Regions from separate parts of the Alteromonas sp. 07-89-2 genome, predicted to be linked through region 1. Evidence: predicted binding sites of a transcription regulator. Region 1 holds the regulator's gene; each other region holds the start of a gene.

Region 1 (4,093 bases):
GGTGATACACAGCAAAACGTTAATGCGCTTACCGCACCATTGCCAATTTCGACCGCTAAAGGTGGCCTAACACCTGAGCAAAAGTACGAAGCCGTTCAAGCTATGCAGCAATCTGGCGCGAAAGTGATGATGATGGGTGATGGTATTAACGACGCTCCAGTTCTTGCAAGCGCTGATGTGGCAATTGCAGTGGGTAATGCCACAGACGTGGCTAAAACTGCCGCCGACGTTATACTGCTTGGCGATCAGCTGCTTTCTGTACCAGAACTTATTCGAACTGCGCATCAAGTGAAGCAAAAAATAAGACAAAATATTGGCTGGTCGGTAGGTTACAACGTTTTGATCTTACCTTTCGCCGTATCAGGCCTACTTTCACCGTGGATGGCTGTTGTTGGTATGTCGTTAAGCAGTATCATTGTGGTCACAAACTCAACGCGACTTTTGAGCAAATAGCATGAGTATTATTTACGTATTAATTCCAATCGCCATCATCATCGTTGCCGTCGCTATCGTGATATTCTTTTGGGCGGTGAAAACCAACCAATTTGAAGATTTAGATCGCCAAGGTTATAGCATACTGTTTGACGATGATCTTCCGCCAGAAGAAAAAAAGCTAGCTGAGCAACGCAAGGAACTTCAAGACAGTAAAGTAGACAAAAGCCAAGCGCCACATGGAAGGGATTAACTACTTCTCTGCCTTTCTTATCGGCTTAGCCGGCGGAGTTCACTGTGTGGGAATGTGCGGTGGAATTGTCGCTGCGCTTAGGATGGTATCGCCTAAAGGCGCTTCAGCACTACCCTATACCCTTGCCTATAACATAGGACGTATAGTGAGCTACACCATCGCCGGAGCAATAACCGGGGCACTTGGAAAAATTGCAGCAGATTATATACCTCTTGCCAACTATGCCCTTTCCCTACTTAGCGGAATCATGTTGCTTCTACTGGCGTGTTATTTGGGTAAGTGGTGGACTGGCTTAACGGTGCTGGAAAATGCGGGTAGAGGCCTATTTTCCAAAGTCCAGCCGCTTTCAAAACGCTTTTTGCCATTTAAGACCCCTTTAAGTGCGTTGCCTTATGGTTTTATTTGGGGTTGGCTTCCTTGCGGTTTGGTGTATTCCACACTTACCTGGTCTCTCGCGGCGGGTAATGCGCTAGAAGGCGCTGCTATTATGTTCTTCTTCGGTTTGGGTACATTACCCACCTTGCTCGCCGCAAGCGCTGGTAGCCAATATATTGTTCGAAGTTTTCAACATAACCATTTTAGACAAATTATTGCAGTAATAATGGCAATATATGCAGCTTATCTTATTCATGGCGCAATCGTTTAAAAATAGGTGTATTATTGTCGGGTATTCTTTTAGAGAGCGTGCATTATGAGCAAAGGAAGCCAATTTTCTATTCACTGTCAAAACTGTAGTTTCAGTCACCTGTGTTTACCGGTGGCGTTAAATAAAACAGAAATCGAATCTCTTGACGATATTATTGAACGCAAGAAGCCGCTTCATAAAGGTGACACGCTGATTCAAACTGGTGATAAATTCCGTTCTCTATTTGCAGTGAGAACCGGTTCATTCAAATCATTTGTGACTAATACCGAAGGTGAAGAACAGATTACTGGCTTCCACTTTCCTGGTGACATTATCGGTTTCGATGCATTAAGAGAGAACAAACACCAAAGCTATACCTCTGCGTTAGAAACTGCCATGGTGTGTGAGCTTCCCTACGAGACCCTCGACGAAATGTCAGTGCAATTTCCAAAGCTGCGCCACCAAATCATGAGCTTCATGAGCGCTGAAATAAAACAAGATCACGACATGATCATGCTTTTAAACAAGCGAACCGCAGAAGAGCGTTTATTGTATTTTATATCACATCTTTCTCAGCGCTTTGAAGAACGTGGCTTTTCCCATAGAGAATTCCACTTAACTATGACGCGCAACGAAATTGGAAACTATTTAGGATTAACGATTGAAACGATTAGTCGTCTGTTAAGCCGTTTTCAAAAAGACAACATCATAAAAGTAGACGGCAAGCTTATTACTATTTTGGATTTCGATAGACTAAACACCAAACTAGCGGCGCTTAACGGCCCAAGCGTTGTCTGCGGTTAGTCCTTTTTAAGTGTTAAATAAGGCGCGCACTAAGCGCGCTTTTTTGTGACCTGTGTTAGCCACCTATCTAACCTTTCAGCGCCACGCCGGTTGCTCCATATTCAATTCGTTAAGTTCACTCATGGTCGCCTCGTAAAATTCTTGATCTAAAACAACTTACGTTTTTCCCAATGTCGTTTATAGTTAGTATTAGAAAACTTCGATTTCGACAGCCGCTACTAAGTTTCGTAGTTAGGGGGACGTTATGATTGAGTGTAAACGAATTCTGGCCGTGGTAGATGCCGAGCGCGATAACCAACCTGCACTAAGCCGTGCTTATGAACTCGCTTCAAAAACAGGCGCTTCAGTTACCGCCATGATGGTGGTATACGACTTATCTTATGATATGACAACCATGCTTAGCCCGGATGAGCGCGAGTCAATGCGCGATGCAGTTACAAAGGAGCATGCAAAATGGCTTGCCACCCACTTAAGAGAACAAGGATTCACTGAAACTGATATCGTTGTAGAATGGAATAATCGCGCGTATGAGTCGATTATTTACTACACCCTAAACAATCAGATAGATTTAGTGGTAAAGGCAACCAAAAAGCACGACGATCTTGCTTCTGTTATTTTCACCCCCACCGACTGGCATTTAATGCGTAAATGCCCTCGCCCAGTATTGCTCGTTAAAGAGCACGACTGGCCAGAAGGAGGGGAGATTATTGCTGCAGTAAACGTAGGCAGTGAAGACGATGAGCATGCCGCACTTAACGATAAGCTCACGCTCATTGCTAACGACTACGCCTCTTTATTAAAAGGTAGCGTAAATTTGGTTAACAGTTACCCTTCTACACCACTTAATATCGCCATAGAAGTACCTGAGTTCGACCCCGATACCTATCACGACGCGGTAAAAAATCATCATTTAAAGGAAATGCGTAGTCACGCATTAAAGTACGGTATTCCTGACAACAAATGTGTAGTAAGAGAAGGCCTTCCGGAAAAAGTTATCCCGCAAGTGGCAAAAACACTGGATGCAGAGCTGGTTGTTATTGGAACCGTTGGCCGTGTGGGCATTTCAGCGGCCCTAATTGGTAACACTGCAGAACACGTGATCGACGAACTCAATTGCGATGTGCTTGCTATTAAGCCAGATGGATTTGTGTCGCCGTTGTCGGTGTAGTCTTTTCATCAGTACTACATAGCCCGTGTTTGCCGTTACTTAGCGGCCAACACGGTATGTCACCAACAAATTTAACTTCACAAGCATGGTCTCGAAAAGCCGCTTTAATGTATAATGGTGGCTTTATCACAAACCAAGCTAGTTAATTATGAGTTTAGGCACAAACAGTGCTGACGCGTCGCCATTAAATGCTGCGCAAAGTAAGCAAAAGTACAACTTCAACAAACTTCAGAAACGACTTCGCCGCAATGTGGGTAAAGCCATTGGCGATTTCGGTATGATTGAAAACAACGACAAAGTAATGGTGTGTTTATCTGGCGGTAAAGACAGCTACACCATGCTAGATATTTTATTGTTTTTAAAGAAGATTGCGCCTATTCATTTTGATATCGTTGCGGTTAATCTTGACCAAAAGCAGCCTGGTTTCCCCGAACATATCTTGCCTGAATATCTAGAAAGCATTGGCGTTGACTACAAAATTGTAGAAGAAGACACCTACTCTATTGTTAAAGACAAAATTCCAGAGGGAAAGACGACATGCTCTCTCTGTTCTCGCTTGCGCCGTGGTATTTTGTACCGCACGGCAAAAGAGTTAGGTGCGACTAAAATTGCATTAGGTCATCACCGCGACGACATGCTAGAAACGTTTTTCCTCAATATGTTTCATGGTGGCAAGCTTAAGTCTATGCCGCCAAAGCTAGTCAGCGACAACGGTGAACACATCGTTATTCGTCCATTGGCGTACTGCACAGAGAAAGACATCGAGAAATATTCTCAGGCCGCTGAATTTCCGATTATTCCTTGTAACCTT
Region 2 (4,093 bases), on a different contig from region 1:
CGAGTGTTGTGCATGGTGAAGGCATGCATGTTCAGTGTGTTTTGGAGGTTGTTATGCGTGTGGTGGGGCACGACTTAGCGGCGCCGCGTAAGCAAAATCTGTAAAGGGCTTAGCCGCTAAACGCGCGACTAAAGCGCGATAGCGAACCAGCGATAGTAAAGGTAATGTGGCATGTAGTGGCTCGTCAACCTGAGGTAAGTCGGCTAACGTACCATTGGTACAGTCAACATGCTCGGCGGGTGCTTTGTGCAGTTCGGGGCTAACAAAAACGAACTCACCTTCAAATTCAGTGGCGCTAATTGAAATGTAGCGCATAGTCTTGCCAGTACAAATAAGTTCAATATCTTCACCTACAAACGCACGTGCTTGCTGCATAGTATGGGCAGCAAGGCCAAGTGCTAATGCATTCTGCAAAAGCATACAAAGGCAAAGTGTTAGTGTAAGTAGGCGTCTTAGAGTCATTTTTCTTTATCTGGTTAGCGCCTTTTTATCATAGCCTGCGTTTTGGTAATTTTTCTACCTATTATTTTTAAGTATCACCAACCCCCGCTTTTTTCAGCTTTCTGTAAAGTGTACGGGTACTCACTCCCAGCGCTTGTGCAAGTTGCTGGGTATCGCCTTCAAAAGACGTGTAAACCTGACGTAAGTATTGGCGTTCCAATTCGTCTAAGGTCACAACGTTAGCGTGAGATGAAGAGGCATCATTGATAGCATCAGAGCTTATGTTATCGAGCTCGGGTAAGTCTGTATCGTAAATAACGCTTTCATCAGCCAGTAAAATAGCTTGGTCTACAATGTTTTTTAGTTCGCGAATATTGCCTGGGAACGGGTAGTTGGTTAGTTTTTCTAGCGCGTTTTTATGAAACCGTTTTTTCTCTTTGGACATTGCCAAAAAGTGAGCGGCTATCAGTGCTATATCTGATTTTCTTTGTCGTAAAGAAGGGAGGTTGATAGGAAAACCGGCAATGCGGTAGTAGAGGTCCTGTCTGAATTCGCCCGTTTCCACCATATGCTTTAGATTTTTGTGTGATGCACACACTAAACGAAAATCAGCCTTTTTAGACACTGTGCTTCCTACAGGCCGATAAGTTTGAGACTCGAACAGCCGCAGAAGCTTTACTTGTGTTGAAAGTGGGATATCGCCGACTTCATCAAAAAACAATGTGCCGCCTTCCGCTGCTTCTACGAGCCCTTTCTTATTTGTGGTTGCGCCTGTAAATGCCCCTTTTTCATAACCGAATAGTTCGCTTTCAAGCAGCGTGTCGGACATGCCGGTACACTCGATGACAACAAATGGTTTGCCAGCACGGTGACTACTCGAGTGAAGTGCTTGGGATACCAGCTCTTTACCCGTGCCGGTTTCGCCAAACAGTAGTACTGAAATATCTGAGTTAGCGGCGCGATTTATTTTGTTGAGCATTGCTTTAAATGCCTCTGATTCGCCGACCATCTTTCCTGCTGAAGGTCGGTTTGAGGCAAACGACAGCTTATCAAGTATTTCCAAGAAACCTAATAATTCTCCGCTACCGTCGAAGATCGGGCGCATGAGGATGTCGCAGTAGCTTTGACCCTCACTGGTGGTATGAACGTGTACTACGCTAGCCGCTCGTCCTGTGGCTTTACTCTCTTGCATGGGGCAATGCTCGCCGCACTTATCGCAAGGTTTGCTGTTGCGGTGAGAGACTTGATAGCAGGTACTAAAGCCAAGCTTTATATCCACAGGGTAGGTGTCTCTGTAGGGCTGGTTGACAGCTTCAATAACGTAGCTTGGGTTAATGAAGATTGCGGGTTTATCTATCGCATCTATCATCGCTTGTACTATGGATATATTCATGGGTGGCTGAATATTAGTTTGTTCTAATTTGATTTTGGCAATTTATCATATTGGCATAGAGCTTGTTCACTGTTTGAGACAAACGGCAATACTTCGGTAGCAACTCATTCAATTCCAAGGAGAGTTTTATAATGAAAAATGGCGTAATGCTGGTGGCGATAAGCTTATTGGCAAGTAGTGCTCATTCATTGGCAGATACAGCGACTGCCAATGAGAAACAAAGTGAAAATAGTGCCCAAGAGAAAGTCAAAGAAGCGCGATTACACGCAAAAGCACTGGGAGGCGCGCTAAAGTCACGATTACAGCAAGCAATTCAATCCGGAGGGCTAGAGGCTGGTGTTAACGAATGCCAGATTGCAGCGGCTCCTATTGCTCAGGCGCTTAGTCAAAACGGGTGGGAGGTCGGGCGTACCGCCCTGAAAGTAAGGAACCCAAACAATGCGGCAGATCAATGGGAGCGTGAGCAGTTAGTATGGTTTTCACAATTACTGACCAAAGCTAAGCAAGACAATTTGACCCCTAAAAGACCCCTTGAAACTTATCAATACGATAGCGAAAGCGGTAAGTTTAGATACATGATGGCTATTGAACAAGGTCAGGTATGCATGGCATGCCATGGAGCTAATGTGGCACCTTCAGTAAAACAATCCATTTTAAAGCACTATCCCAACGATCAAGCTACAGGGTTCGATTTGGGAGAATTACGAGGCGCGTTCACACTCTCATATACCCCTTAACTTTTCCTTATGCTCCACTTTTTGACATTCGGCTAAGCAGCCTTTCTCTTGTGCCATATTTGTCACCTAAATGACAAATATGGCGAATGTATCGCCACCAATTGTTGCGTTGGATCAATAAGCCACACGCTCGGTCGTGGAATAATTTATCTGCACAGTACGAAAATACCGCCGTTTATCGGTAATTGCGCTTTAGCAGCCAAATTACTGATGTATGGCATAAACCGTGCTCTTGCCATGCGGCATATTCATGTGTTCATCACTGAATTTTAAACCACTTTTTCTGCTAAGCGTTTAACGCGCACACGAAATACAAGGGAGATAACCCATGAGCGATACGTTAATAGAACTATCGCGGTGGCAATTTGCATTAACTGCAATGTTCCACTTTATATTTGTACCCTTAACTTTGGGGCTTAGTTTCTTACTTGCCATTATGGAGTCGGTCTATGTGATGACAGGTAAAGAGATATACAAGCAAATGACCCAGTTTTGGGGAAAGCTGTTTGGTATTAACTTTGCCATTGGGGTCGCCACAGGCTTAACCATGGAATTCCAGTTCGGCATGAACTGGTCATACTATTCCCACTATGTCGGCGATATCTTTGGCGCGCCTTTAGCTATTGAAGGGCTTATGGCCTTCTTCTTGGAGTCTACTTTTGTGGGCCTGTTCTTTTTTGGCTGGGACAAAATGTCTAAGGTGAAGCACCTTATGGCTACTTGGTTAGTTGCCATTGGTTCTAACTTCTCAGCACTTTGGATCCTAATCGCTAATGGTTGGATGCAATATCCAGTAGGCGCTGAATTTAACTTTGAAGCGATGCGTATGGAAATGACCAGCTTCGCTGACGTTATTTTTAACCCTGTAGCACAGGTTAAGTTCGTTCATACGGTTTCAGCAGGTTACGTGACCGGCGCCATGTTTGTATTGGCAATCTCTAGCTACTATCTACTAAACCACAAGCATATTGCGTTTGCCCGTCGTTCGTTTGCGATTGCAGCCAGCTTTGGCTTAGCTTCAACTTTGTCAGTTATTGTTTTAGGTGACGAAAGTGGCTATGAACTTGGTGACGTGCAAAAAGTGAAATTAGCTGCAGTTGAAGCTGAATACGAGACCCACCCTGCGCCAGCACCGTTCACGGTTTTTGGTATACCCAACGATGAAAAAGAAGAAACTGAATACGCCCTTCAGATTCCGTGGGCAATGGGCATTATTGCTACTCGCTCGTTAACCGAAGAAGTCAAAGGTATTAAGGATCTTAAAGAAGAGAATCGCGAGCGTATTTTAAGCGGCATCAAAGCTTATGAAGTGCTTGATGATGTAAGAAATGGTACCGCAACAGCTGAGCAGCGCGCGGCCTTTGAAGCCAATAAAGACAGTCTTGGCTACGCCATGCTGCTTGAGCCCTACACAGACGATATGTCAAACCCATCAGACACAGCCATTCAACAAGCCGTTGACTACAGCATTCCACCGGTGGCCCCGCTATTTTGGAGTTTCCGAATTATGGTTGCCGCAGGC
Region 3 (4,093 bases), on a different contig from region 1:
CGCGCAAAATAAGCCCTAATAACATGAAGGTTGCAGGCAAGTACAAGGTTTGTAAAAACTCACTATGGGCTTCAGGGAAAGCAATAAGCAGTAGACCTATGGCGAGCACAAGCCACGTCTCATTAGCATCCCAGTAAGGGCCTATGGAGGCTATCATGTCATCGCGAAACGCTTCTGTTCTTGGCGGAATAAGTACACCCACACCCAAGTCGTAGCCATCTAAAATGGCGTACAGCAATACAGATAAACCAAGTAAACCCACATAAATATTTCCGAGCATTTCTGCTGATACACTTTCAAACATGTTTGCTCTCCTTAAACCGTGCTTGGGTCTGGGTCAGTAGGTTGCATTTTTGCCTTGGCAACTTCGCGCTCTTCCGTCGTTATCTCTTCAATTTCAACGGCTCTTCTGCACATCAACATAAGTGTTCCCATGTATGCGATTAGAAGCACTGTATAGATAACAAGATAAAGCGTGAAAGACAGAGCAATATTCGCCGGTGGCAATTGGGTAACGGCATCAGCGGTTCTTAACACACCGCTTACCAAATAGGGCTGACGGCCTATTTCCGTTACGTACCAGCCTGCTAACGTAGCAATCCAGCCGCTAAACGCCATGCCTGCAAACGTGCGTTTAAGCCAAATTGGGAAGTCTTTGTTACGCATAAGATAAAGACTGCCAAGCCATGACACAGCGAGCATCAACATGCCCATACCCACCATAACCCTAAAACCGAAGAAAACAGGAGCAACAGGCGGATGCTCTCCTTCAAACTCATTTAACCCTTTAATCTCGCCCTTAAGTTCGTGAGTAAGAATTAAACTTGCGCCATAGGGAATGGGAATTTCAAAATGATTCTCTTTGCTTTCTTCGTCAGGAATTGCAAAAAGTAACAAAGGTGCACCTTCAGTGGTTTCCCAAAGTCCTTCCATCGCCGCTACTTTCTGAGGCTGATGTTCAAGCGTATTTAAACCATGCATGTCGCCAGCAAAAATTTGTAGCGGGATTAACACTGCCGCCGTATAGGTGGCGGTTTTAAGCGCGAGCTTAGGCGCAAGCTTGTCGTCGCCTTTAAGCATGCGGTAGGCTGAAAGCCCAGCAATCAGGAAGCTGGCCGTCAGTCCAGACGCTAACATCATATGTACAAAGCGGTAAGGGAAAGACGGGTTAAAGATAATTTCTTTCCAGTTTGTGGCGTACACCACACCGTCGACCACTTCAAAGCCCTGTGGGGTTTGCATCCAGCTATTTAAGGCTAATATCCAGAACGCAGAAGTAGTGGTGCCAAGTGCAACAATAAGGGTTGAAGCCGTATGCAGCCAGTTCGGAACACGGCGTATGCCAAACAGCATGATGCCTAAAAACGTGGCTTCTAAGAAAAAGGCGGTAAGTACCTCATAACCGAGTAGTGGCCCCGCCACATTACCTACTTTCTCCATAAATCCAGGCCAGTTAGTACCAAACTGAAATGACATGGTGACGCCGCTTACTACACCCAAGGCGAAGCTTAGGGCAAAGACACGTACCCAAAAGCGATACATACGCATCCACACAGGGTGACCTGAAATATTAGAGCGCAGCTTAAAGTAAAATAGAAACCAGCCCATCGCCATGGTGATGGTTGGAAACAAAATATGAAAACTAATATTTAACGCAAATTGTAAACGAGACAGCAAGAATGCATCCACAGAAGGCCCCCTTAGTTAACGCTGTTTTTCCCCGGAAGTAGCTTGTCCTTAAGCTCAAGCATACGGCCCACGCCAGAACCCAACTTCATCAACGTGTTTAACTTTTCAGGCCCAAGATTTTGAAGCTCTTCAGACCATGCCGTAATTGATTCGAGTAAATCGTGAATTTCGTTCAGTTTATGTTGTGCATTTGCCTCTTTTTCATTGGCAGGTGCGTCAAGCAACAAATCACGCAGTAGACTCATGGTTGGGTCTATCTCGCGCTTTCTTCGTTCTTCAAATACTCTATTGGCCAATGTCCAAATATCGCCAGCCGGAATAAAGAACTCTTTTCTCTCACCAGGAACAAGATGCTGTTTAACTAAGCGCCATGACTGAAGCTCTTTTAAACCCATGCTGGTATTGCCTCTGGATATGTTGAGCGCATCTGCAATTTCCTGCGCCGAAATGGGCTCTTCGTTTAAAACAATAAGCGCAAGAATTTGCCCTACTGTTCTGTTGAAACCCCAACGACTTCCCATTTCGCCAAAGTGCATTACCGCAGATGTAATTAAAGGCGTCATTTTCATTTTTACCTTCCAGAAGTTTCAGAAATTACTGAAAGTTTAGTTATTAGTTTGATCAAGATCAATAGAAAGAGAATAAAAATAAGAAAAATTTAATGGCGAGGAGCTAATTACCCGAATTTAGGATGACCCAAAATAACGCAACGAATGCTTGATGTATTTGAGTAAAAAAACGTTTCAAATCCAAAAGAGTGCTAAGTGATAACGTCTGATGGAGGTTTGTTTTCTTTCCATCTTTATGTTTTGTTCGTGATGAGGGAGCACGGCCTTTAATAGGAACTGAGTTTACTCAAAACATGGATTTTTGACCTCTTGGTTAATTATAAAGCTTAACTCTGAGATGTGGTTCAATACGTGAGTATTGATTTTTATACCAATATGAAGGTGTGGGTTTTAAATAATATCGCTCGATAATAAATCTAATGATTCATACAGCTAACTAAATTTGGGGGTTTAGTAATTGCTATAGGGGTTTACCCCTATCCTTGTTGTCTTATCCTTATGTCTACTGTCTTTACACTTTTCAACGCGTTATGGTCTGCTTTGCTCAGTAACTCTATATAAAATAAAGAGATATTAGTTTTTGTTTATTAATAGTTACTGCTTTCTATCTGGCGAGAAGTTAAATCTTGTACTAGTTTTCAGGTTTTATCATTTGAATGTATTCAATGGTTTTTTACGTTGAGTTCGATGAAAACAAGCATGAAGTGATTACAACTGAACCCGATAGCTAACTGTTTTAAAAAGAAAAAAACGAATGAAAGGAAAGGCATGATCCGCACATTGTCCAAAGCCATCATCGGTACTTCATTGCTCTTAGGCGCATTGCAAAGCGCGCAAGCAGCAACCCCTGTCATCACAAACTCACCGCCGCAAAGCGCGTTTATAGGGGAGTCATTTTGTTACGACATACCGTTAATTAACTCAGGTACAACAGGGTATGGCCCTTATCTTCGCGTTATTCATGATGCTGACTTAACATTTAACGGTGCGACGTTTATAGGAAGTAACAGCGCTACGGTTAATGTAGGCACGTTTGACACCGTTGCGAACAACAATGAGCTCGAAGATCCTATCATTGCGCAAACCGTTGCGGGCACTGAAGGGTTCAGTTTTTCAACGGTAGATATCCCAGTGGGCTCGGTTGTAACCAATGGCCCTGATCTAACTACAAATGTTTGTTTCACTATAGACAGCAATGCAACGCCAGCGGAAGCGTTTGCTATCGAGGTAACGCCTGTTTATGAATTTGGTGACACAGCAACAGGTGATAACGGCCCAATAGTGGGAACAACGCAAAGTGCGTCGGTTGAGGCAGCCCTCTACCAAGTAACTACGCAAAGCTCTGCTGCGGAAAACGAGCTTGCTGCGGGCCCAAGTTTTTCAGCAACCGTTACACATACGTTAGATGTTGCAAATGGCCCTACGATAGACAGCTTACAGTTCACAGATGTTTTAGACAACGGTGTTCAGTATAGCAATCAAGCTACGATAACTGGTGGAACTGGGTGCTCTATAAATAGTCAACCCTCTACGTCAAACCCCGGTGGCATTTTAGATGTTTCGTGTGCTTCTGCTACGGGAACAAGCAGTGCAAATGATGTGCGCGTGAGCTACCCCATGCATTTTATTAATGTCCTGAATGCGCAGCAGTGCAGTGCGTCAAGTATTGTGCATCCGCTTGACTTTAATGCGAGTTTTAACGGCAATGGGCTTACCCAGGTTTCTAGCAGTGACACGGTTACGGCAAAGCATGTTGCAATACAGCAAGGTGTAAATACAGGAGAGTCAAGTCCCGGCAACACACTTACCGTTACTAACTCAATCCAAATTTCTGA

Evidence for each region. Region 1 encodes FNR, which switches genes on or off when oxygen is low (the NO sensors DNR and NnrR bind a similar motif). Its sites were predicted from a motif close to TTGATCTAGATCAA; they were not measured.
Region 2: F0261_RS03390 (cytochrome ubiquinol oxidase subunit I) is a predicted target of FNR. The motif match lies at 2,676-2,689, and genes of this name have one in related genera.
Region 3: F0261_RS05385 (GbsR/MarR family transcriptional regulator) is a predicted target of FNR. The motif match lies at 2,307-2,320, and genes of this name have one in related genera.

Annotation. Positions count from the first base shown of each region.
Region 1 is NZ_VTYM01000033.1:16,246-20,338, reverse strand. Features, by position in the region: gene F0261_RS17720 (heavy metal translocating P-type ATPase) at 1-453, shown strand, start outside; gene ccoS (cbb3-type cytochrome oxidase assembly protein CcoS) at 455-685, shown strand; gene F0261_RS17710 (sulfite exporter TauE/SafE family protein) at 672-1,331, shown strand; gene fnr (fumarate/nitrate reduction transcriptional regulator Fnr) at 1,377-2,114, shown strand; gene uspE (universal stress protein UspE) at 2,359-3,282, shown strand; gene ttcA (tRNA 2-thiocytidine(32) synthetase TtcA) at 3,431-4,093, shown strand, end outside.
Region 2 is NZ_VTYM01000003.1:143,251-147,343, reverse strand. Features, by position in the region: gene F0261_RS03405 (hypothetical protein) at 52-420, opposite strand; gene F0261_RS03400 (sigma-54-dependent Fis family transcriptional regulator) at 530-1,810, opposite strand; gene F0261_RS03395 (DUF3365 domain-containing protein) at 1,966-2,571, shown strand; gene F0261_RS03390 (cytochrome ubiquinol oxidase subunit I) at 2,900-4,093, shown strand, end outside.
Region 3 is NZ_VTYM01000005.1:100,926-105,018, reverse strand. Features, by position in the region: gene F0261_RS05395 (cytochrome d ubiquinol oxidase subunit II) at 1-304, opposite strand, end outside; gene F0261_RS05390 (cytochrome ubiquinol oxidase subunit I) at 316-1,689, opposite strand; gene F0261_RS05385 (GbsR/MarR family transcriptional regulator) at 1,701-2,258, opposite strand; gene F0261_RS05380 (tandem-95 repeat protein) at 3,027-4,093, shown strand, end outside.